Regions from separate parts of the Brevibacillus sp. MS2.2 genome, predicted to be linked through region 1. Evidence: riboswitches for the same ligand, from Rfam matches in the RefSeq annotation. Region 1 holds a riboswitch; the other holds the start of a gene.
The links. A riboswitch is a leader RNA that binds a small molecule or an ion and turns the genes downstream of it on or off. The one in region 1 is predicted to bind thiamine pyrophosphate.
Positions count from the first base shown of each region.

Region 2: another riboswitch for thiamine pyrophosphate. It lies ahead of thiC (phosphomethylpyrimidine synthase ThiC); the one in region 1 lies ahead of thiS (sulfur carrier protein ThiS).

Region 1 covers NZ_JABSUZ010000023.1:35,494-39,676, forward strand. The annotation lists gene HP568_RS19620 (alanyl-tRNA editing protein) at 1-888, shown strand, start outside; gene kapB (kinase-associated lipoprotein KapB) at 920-1,303, shown strand; TPP riboswitch at 1,345-1,455, shown strand; gene thiS (sulfur carrier protein ThiS) at 1,655-1,858, shown strand; gene HP568_RS19635 (thiazole synthase) at 1,864-2,637, shown strand; gene HP568_RS19640 (acetylornithine deacetylase) at 2,630-3,925, shown strand; gene tenA (thiaminase II) at 3,933-4,183, shown strand, end outside.
Region 2 covers NZ_JABSUZ010000007.1:150,069-154,251, reverse strand. The annotation lists gene ku (non-homologous end joining protein Ku) at 1-436, shown strand, start outside; gene HP568_RS08740 (cation diffusion facilitator family transporter) at 496-1,377, opposite strand; TPP riboswitch at 1,625-1,737, shown strand; gene thiC (phosphomethylpyrimidine synthase ThiC) at 1,892-3,646, shown strand; gene HP568_RS08730 (hypothetical protein) at 3,662-3,832, shown strand; gene HP568_RS08725 (DUF1904 family protein) at 3,881-4,183, opposite strand, start outside.

The sequences.
Region 1 (4,183 bases):
TTCCTGGAAGTCGTGCAGGCGGAAACCGTTGCCTTTCACTTGGGTAAAGAACGTGTCACCATTGATGTACGACTGGATGAGTTGACAGCAGATGTATGGGAGACGATAGAAAAGCGAGCGAATCAGATTGTTCTGGAAAACCACCCCATCATTGCGCGGTTCGTTGATGACGAGGAATTGGCAACGCTGCCCTTGAAAAAACAGCCGACCGTTACTGAAAATATTCGTGTCGTGATGATACCTGATTTTGATTACAACCCATGCGGAGGGACACATCCAGCGCGTACGGGCGAAGTCGGGATGATCAAGATCTTGGGCTGGGAGCGACATCGCGGAAACATTCGTCTGGAATTCATCTGTGGCTGGCGAGCTTTGCGGGACTACAACCAAAAGCAAGCTGTCGTTCGTGATACGGCCAAGCTGCTCGCTACCAATGAAGGGGAACTGATCGCACAGACGGAACGCCTCCTTGCAGAACGCGACGCCTTGAAGGCAAAATTGGCAGAAGTGGATAAGCAGCTCTTGGAAGTGGAAGTGAATCAACAACTATCTGCTGCTAGCCAACTCGGTCATTCTCGCCTCATTATGCGTACCTTCACAGACAAAACCATTCAACAGCTTCAGCAGTTCGCACAACTGGCTACTGCTCTGGCGCCAGATGCAATTTGCCTCTTGGCAGCTACTACTGAAGACAAAATGCAAGTCGTGTTTGCTCGTGGGCATGAAGTCAATGTAGCCATCAATCAGGTGTTGAAAGAAACCTTACCGGTTATTAACGGAAAAGGTGGGGGGAATCCTGCCATGGCACAGGGTGGCGGTCAGTCGGTAGTGGATGCGGAGGAAGTATTGCTACATGCTCGCAAACTGCTGGAAGACTCACTAATGTAAATACATTCCATAATAAAAGGAGGAATCCGCGATGAACTGGAATCCGGGAGATATCGTTCGTGTTGCGCAGCGAACGGGTGAATATATTACAGAAGTATTGGAAATCCACGATTCGAAGCTGCTGGTAAAAGTGTTGGCAGTGACCAAATACCCAACGCAAGGCGATTTGCATTCTTCCTACGAAGTAGATGTGCCGCTGTTTCACCAGCGTCCAGCACTCTCTTACATGGAAAAATTCATGACGCCTGTCCAAGGGGTCATTCGCTATAATGGCGCGATTCCAGACTACAAGGAATCTGTGCGTCAGGCGATGGAGAGAGAAATGGAAAAGCTGGCGAAAATGGCAGCTTGGGCAGAACGTTGTCTCGTTGAGCTGGAAAGGATGCACAAGGAAGCCTTTACAAACACGAAATAGAGTGGTACTGTAGTACTCGAATGTACGACAATTGCATAGCTTTACTACCAAACGGGAGCCAAGCAACGTTGGCTGAGATTGTAACGAGTGTGTTACTGACCGTTGAACCTGACCTGGGTCATGCCAGCGGAGGAAGAGGTATTTGGAATCAGTATCACGTGTCGCATCCGAGCGGAACTATGCTTGTTTGCGTGCATGCATGATAAGATCTCACTCAACCATCCGAGGCGGATGGTTTTTTTATGCCATTCGTCCCGTGAGATGGGATGGGTATACGGCTTCTTCTGTTTGTCTGAATCGACTCAGGCAGGCGGGAGAAGCCGTTTTTTTTCCAGTAGAAGGAGGTAATCAATGATTGTTCAGCTGAATGGGAAAAAAGTAGAGTTGGCGGAAGAGATCACGACAGTGCGGGCCTTGCTCGCTTCTTATTCCCTGCAAGAGAAGATTGTCGTCGTGGAGCGAAATGGTGAAATTATTGACCGCTCAGCGTACGAACAAACACCGATTGCAGACGGAGATCGCATAGAAATCGTTCATTTTGTCGGAGGAGGATGATCATCATGATGGATACATTGAAAATTGGACCGTACGAGTTTCGTTCCCGTTTGCTTCTCGGGACAGGTAAATTCGCTGACTTGGACACACAAGGGAAAGCAGTAGAGGTGTCGGAAGCAGAAATTTTGACCTTTGCGATTCGTCGCTTGAATTTGGAAAATCCGCAAGAACCAAACTTTTTGGAACAACTCGATTTGAAAAAATTCACCCTGCTACCAAATACAGCAGGTGCCTATACAGCGGAAGAAGCGGTGCGCATTGCCCGTTTGGCCAAAGCATCTGGCCTGTGTGACATGATCAAGGTCGAAGTCATTGGAGATCCGAAAACACTTCTCCCTGACCCGATTGGCACGCTCGAGGCTTCGAAAATCTTGGTGGAAGAAGGCTTTATCGTACTGACCTACACCAATGATGATCCGATTCTTGCTAGACGTCTACAAGAGGTTGGCGTACATGCGGTTATGCCAGGTGCGTCACCAATTGGTTCCGGACAAGGGATTGTCAACGAAAACAACCTCCGCTTTATCATCGAGGATGCCAAAGTACCGATTATCGTGGATGCAGGAATCGGCTCTCCAGCAGACTGCGCGAAAGCGATGGAGCTGGGTGCTGACGGTGTCTTGTTGAATACAGCAGTCGCCCTTGCTGATAATCCTGTCTTGATGGCAGAAGCGATGAAGCTCGGAGTAGAAGCAGGTCGCAAAGGATTCCTGGCAGGCCGTATCGCGAAAAAACGTTACGCGTCCGCAAGCAGCCCGACTGAAGGGTTGATTGAGTAGCGTGGATCGACTGACAGAAGCGGTAGAATCGATTGCCAGCCGCAAAGAAGAGCTGTTCGCATTATTGGCAGAGCTCGTTTCTCATCCGACTGTAAGTCCTCCCGCGCGAAACAGCCACGCCGCGCAAGGAGTAATCGCCAACAGACTGCAAGCGATGGGATTCGAGGTCGATCGCTGGACGGTATATCCAGGAGACGACAATATCGTCGGTCGGTTATCAGGGAGTGCCTCTACACAGGCAAACAGCTTGATTGTCAACGGGCATATCGATGTGGCTGAAGTTGGAGATGACACGGGGTGGACCTATCCACCCTTTGCTCTGACACATGGCAAGGATGGACGCTTGTACGGCCGTGGCGTTGCTGATATGAAAGGTGGACTCGCTGCGAGCATGTTTGCGATCCAAATGCTGCGCGAGCACGGAATCGAGCTCCAAGGAGATCTGCTCTTTCAATCCGTCATCGGAGAAGAAGCAGGCGAAGCGGGGACATTGGTCGCTATCGAGCGTGGCTATCAGGCTGACTACGCCGTTGTAGTGGATACGAGCAATCTCCACATGCAAGGGCAGGGCGGTGTCATTACAGGCTGGATCACGATTGAGAGTCCGACGACGCTGCATGACGGAATGCGCGCACAGACCATTCATGCAGGCGGACGTGTCCGGGGAGCTTCTGCCATTGAAAAAATGACGAAGGTGATCACCGCACTACAGGAGCTGGAACGGGACTGGGCCGTCATGAAGTCCTATCCCGGCTTCCCGGCAGGCAGCAATACGATCAATCCCGCAGTCATCGAGGGAGGTCGTCACGCCGCGTTCATCGCAGACCGTTGCGCTCTCTGGATTACCGTTCACTTTTATCCGAATGAATCCCATGAAGAGATCATCCGAGAGATCGAGGATCACGTCGGGCGTGTAGCAGCAGCTGATCTTTGGCTGAGAGACCATCCTCCGACATTCCGCTGGGGTGGACGTTCGATGATTGAGGAGCGCGGTGAAATCTTTCCTTCACTGGAGTTGGATACGAAACATCCGGGCTTGGCAGCGCTGCAATCTGCCTATGAAAGTCACATGCATCAAGCGCCCAGTGTAACTATGTCGCCTACGGTGACAGATGCAGGCTGGTTTGCGCATGCAGGCATTCCGGCTGTATTATTCGGGCCCGGTGAGCTCATGCATGCACATGCCGTAGATGAATCCATTGATCCTGACCAGCTTGTTCATTTTGCCCAGATCATGGCCCGTTTTATTGCCAACTGGTGCAATACCCCAAAGGAAGCGAAGGAGTGAGTATCGCATGGCAACCTTTACTGATCGATTGAGAAAAAGTGTAGCCCCGATCTGGGAGCGTGTTCATCAACATCCATTCGTCACCGGACTTGGAGATGGCAGCCTGCCCGTTGGTGCATTCAAATATTACATGAAACAAGACTACATCTATCTGATTGATTACGCCAAAATGTTCGCAATTGCGAGTGTGAAGGCGTACGATCTGGAAACAAGCTCCAGATTCGCCGCTTTGCAAGAATCAACGCTGAACACAGAGAT
Region 2 (4,183 bases), on a different contig from region 1:
CAGTCAAGTGCCTGCCTTGCCAGAAGCCACTGTACCGTTGGCCGAAAACGAACTGAAGATGGCAACTGAGCTCATTAGCAATATGACGATCCCTTTTGATCCTGAAAAATATACAGATGAGTATCGAACTGACCTGCAAAAATTGATTGAGAAAAAACTGGAGGGTCAGGAGATCGCCACAGCACCTACCGTGGCAAGAACCAATGTCATTGATCTCATGCAAGCTCTCAAAGAAAGCTTGGAGTCTACAGCTGGTCAAGCCGCCGTACCCATCAAAATCGAGCCTGAACCGACTCCGTCAAAGCCTGCGCGAAAACGCACCACTGCTGCCTCCTCGTCCGAAAAAGAGCAAGCATCGAAAAAGGCGAGCGCAGCAAAGACTACGACTACTTCTACAACCAAAACACTACGCAAAAAGAAAGCTACCCCTGTTTAATTTGCAACAAAAAAACCTGCCCACTCTGGACAGGTTTTTTTGTATTCGCATCAAGACATCTAGTTTGGTGCCATCTTCCTACATGGTTCAATATGGATATGAACGGCGTTAATGCGATGAATCTTGCGCATCTGTTCTTCAATTTTCTCGGTGATGGTGTGGCTCTCCACCACATTCAGACCGGGATCTACATGGATCACAACATCAACCAGCACGCTGCTTCCATGGTAGCGGGCTTTGATGTCACTGATATCCTTCACTCCCGAAATGGAGGAAATGGTAGTTCGCAGGTCAGCAAGCTTGCTCTCGTCAAAGCCATCTGTCAAACGGTGGGTTGCTTCCCTGAAAATGTCCCAAGCAGTCTTCAAGATGATGAGACCAACAACAAAAGCAGCTAAAGGATCAAGCCAGTGTAATTGGAATTGTGCGCCAGCTACCCCGATAAACGTCCCGATACTGACGAATGCGTCTGAACGGTTGTCAGCGGCTGCTGCATCTAGTGCTTGGCTATTTGTTTTGATGGCGAGCTTTTTATTGTAGCGATAGACGAAAAGCATGATGACTGCGGTTGCAAGTGCTGTCCACCCTGCCAACAGGTCAGGTGCCGCATGCTGTGGGTCTAATAAGGATGGTACGGCATTCGTAACGACTTGAACTCCGACAAATAGCATAATAAATGATGCGACAAGTGCTGAAATCGTCTCCGCCCGAAAATGGCCATACGGGTGATCTTTATCAGGTGGTTTCCTTGCAATACGCAGCCCGATTAAAACAGCAATCGATGCGACGACATCCGTTGAGTTGTTAAGACCATCAGCCATTAAAGCTTCCGACGCAGTAACATACGCAACTCCTATTTTTAATACAGAGCAGAATATGTAGGCGAAAATACTCACCCACGCTCCACGTTCTCCTTGTTTTAGATCCGAATAAACATCCATACCTCATCACCTCAAAATACTTCTCCATCCTGCTTCGAAAACGAGAAAAATCAAAGCGCTGGAAGCAGTTGCTTTTTTTCGAACTTCATCGTAACAGATAGGATTCATGTGGGTCTACAGAAACAGTTTTAGTCCGATTCATGAGAATAGGGGGGAGGAAAATGTGTTGCACACCCGCAATATTTTCACTGGAAAATTTCCCTTGAAATTCATTGGACTTCCCGTTATCCTATTCTTGCAATCCAAAATAAAAAAGCACGGGAGCTTGGAATTCACCAGGCTGAGAGGATGGTACTGTGCCATCGACCGTTGAACCTGAACTGGGTAATGCCAGCGGAGGAATGTCATATACGACACGAAAAGATGCGTGTATCTTTAGGATTAGGATACCCGTTTCTTCTCTACTCTCGCGTTGGCGTCGCATGTTGTTATGCGGCGCTTTTTCGTGGGATGTTTCTTTCGCCTCCCTAAACGGTTCTCGCTTTCGTGCAACCAAAACAAGGAGGTTTTTCTTATGTCATTGGTGTCATCTTTTCCAGGCAGTCACAAAGTATACGAAATAGGTAGTCGTGCGGACATTCGCGTCCCGATGCGAGAGATTTCTCTTCATCCTACCGAAGGATTGTCTGGCTCCACACCCAATCCTCCTCTTCGCGTGTACGATACGAGTGGCGAATATACCGCAACGGGGTACGTTCCTGACATTCAAGCAGGACTGCCCTCCATCCGCCACATGTGGATCGATGAGCGAAATGATGCGGAAACGTATGTCGGTCGCGAACCACAACTAGTTGACGACGGCATCCGAAACGAAGAAAAGGCAGCCACCCTCCCCACTTTCCCTCGAGAGGGCTACAAACCAAAACGGGCAAAGCCAGGGAAAAATGTTACCCAGCTTCATTATGCCCGAAAAAATATCATCACACCGGAAATGGAATACGTTGCCATTCGCGAGGGTGTCTCCCCTGAATTTGTACGGGCAGAAATTGCCGCTGGACGTGCGATTCTCCCTTCTAACGTCAATCATCCAGAAAGCGAGCCGATGATCATTGGCCGCAACTTTCATGTCAAAATCAATGCCAACATCGGAACGTCAGCTGTCAGCTCTTCGATGGAAGAAGAAGTCGAAAAAATGATTTGGTCGGTCCGTTGGGGTGCCGACACTATCATGGACCTCTCGACGGGAAAACATATACACACCACGCGGGAGTGGATTATCCGCAATAGTCCCGTTCCAGTCGGTACTGTCCCGATTTATCAAGCACTTGAAAAAGTAAATGGGAAAGCCGAGGATTTGACATGGGAGGTTTACCGAGACACCTTGATTGAGCAAGCAGAACAAGGCGTCGATTACTTCACCATTCATGCTGGTGTTCTCTTGCGCTACATTCCTATGACCGCTAACCGTGTTACCGGTATCGTCTCTCGCGGCGGATCGATTTTGGCCGCATGGTGCCTGGCCCATCATGAGGAAAACTTTTTGTATACGCATTTCGCTGAAATTTGCGAAATTCTGAAGGCCTACGACATTTGTGTATCCCTTGGAGATGGACTACGTCCTGGCTCTATCGCGGATGCGAATGACGAGGCGCAGTTCGCGGAGCTTGAAACATTGGGAGAACTCACAAAAATTGCGTGGGAACACGACGTACAAGTCATGATTGAAGGCCCTGGTCACGTCCCCATGCATCTCATTCGCGAAAATATGGATAAACAGTTATCCATTTGCCATGAGGCTCCTTTTTACACACTGGGGCCACTCACGACAGATATTGCTCCCGGCTATGATCACATCACTTCAGCGATTGGCGCCGCCATGATCGGATGGTTCGGAACAGCGATGCTCTGCTACGTAACACCTAAGGAGCACCTCGGTCTACCCAATAAAGAGGATGTCCGCAACGGTTTAATCGCATACAAAATCGCAGCGCATGCCGCTGATCTTGCAAAAGGACATCCGCGAGCAAAACAGCGTGACGACGCCTTATCCAAAGCTCGTTTTGATTTTCGCTGGAACGATCAATTCAATTTGTCTCTGGACCCAGAACGCGCCCGCGAATATCACGACGAAACATTGCCAGCAGAAGCCGCCAAGTCAGCCCATTTTTGTTCCATGTGCGGACCAAAATTTTGCAGCATGAAAATTTCGCACGACATTCGTCACATTGCCAATGAACAAGGGGGTGCCCAAGACCCCGCCATTCTTGCAGGGATGCAGGAAAAATCGCGTGAGTTCCGCGAACAAGGAAGCCGTTTGTACCAGCCGTAATGAAGGAGGAAGCCTATGGAGGAAGCCAGTCGTTTACGCGAAAAGATCAGTCGATTAGAAGCTGAGCTAGAGCAATTTAAACAACAATTGCGGCTGATTCAACAGGACTGCAGCCACGTCTATATCGAAACTCCACTTACGCGAACCTGCTCGAAGTGCCTGCAAACCGAAAGCCTTTATTATTAATAGAAAAAGGTCGAAATCCCTTTGGTGGATCTCGACCTTTTTTCTTGCTTATTTCGTCATTCCAACTTGCAATGGAAGTCCTTCTTTATAATAGAGAGAGGGCGATAGCAGAATGAAGAAAATATGGATATGCAGAAAGCCTTGCTTCTTCAAAATGCCGTGTATGGCACTAGCAATCGCGTCATGCTGCTTTTGTTCACGGGGAAACATCATGATCTCTACAGACAAAGGACTGTTCGTCAATTGCTCTACCTGAAGCAGCTCTAATTTCACCTTTTCCTGAGCTACTTCAGCAATTTTGGAAAACTCTTCTATAAGAATCTGAGAAATGGGCTCTATGTCTTGCTTCGC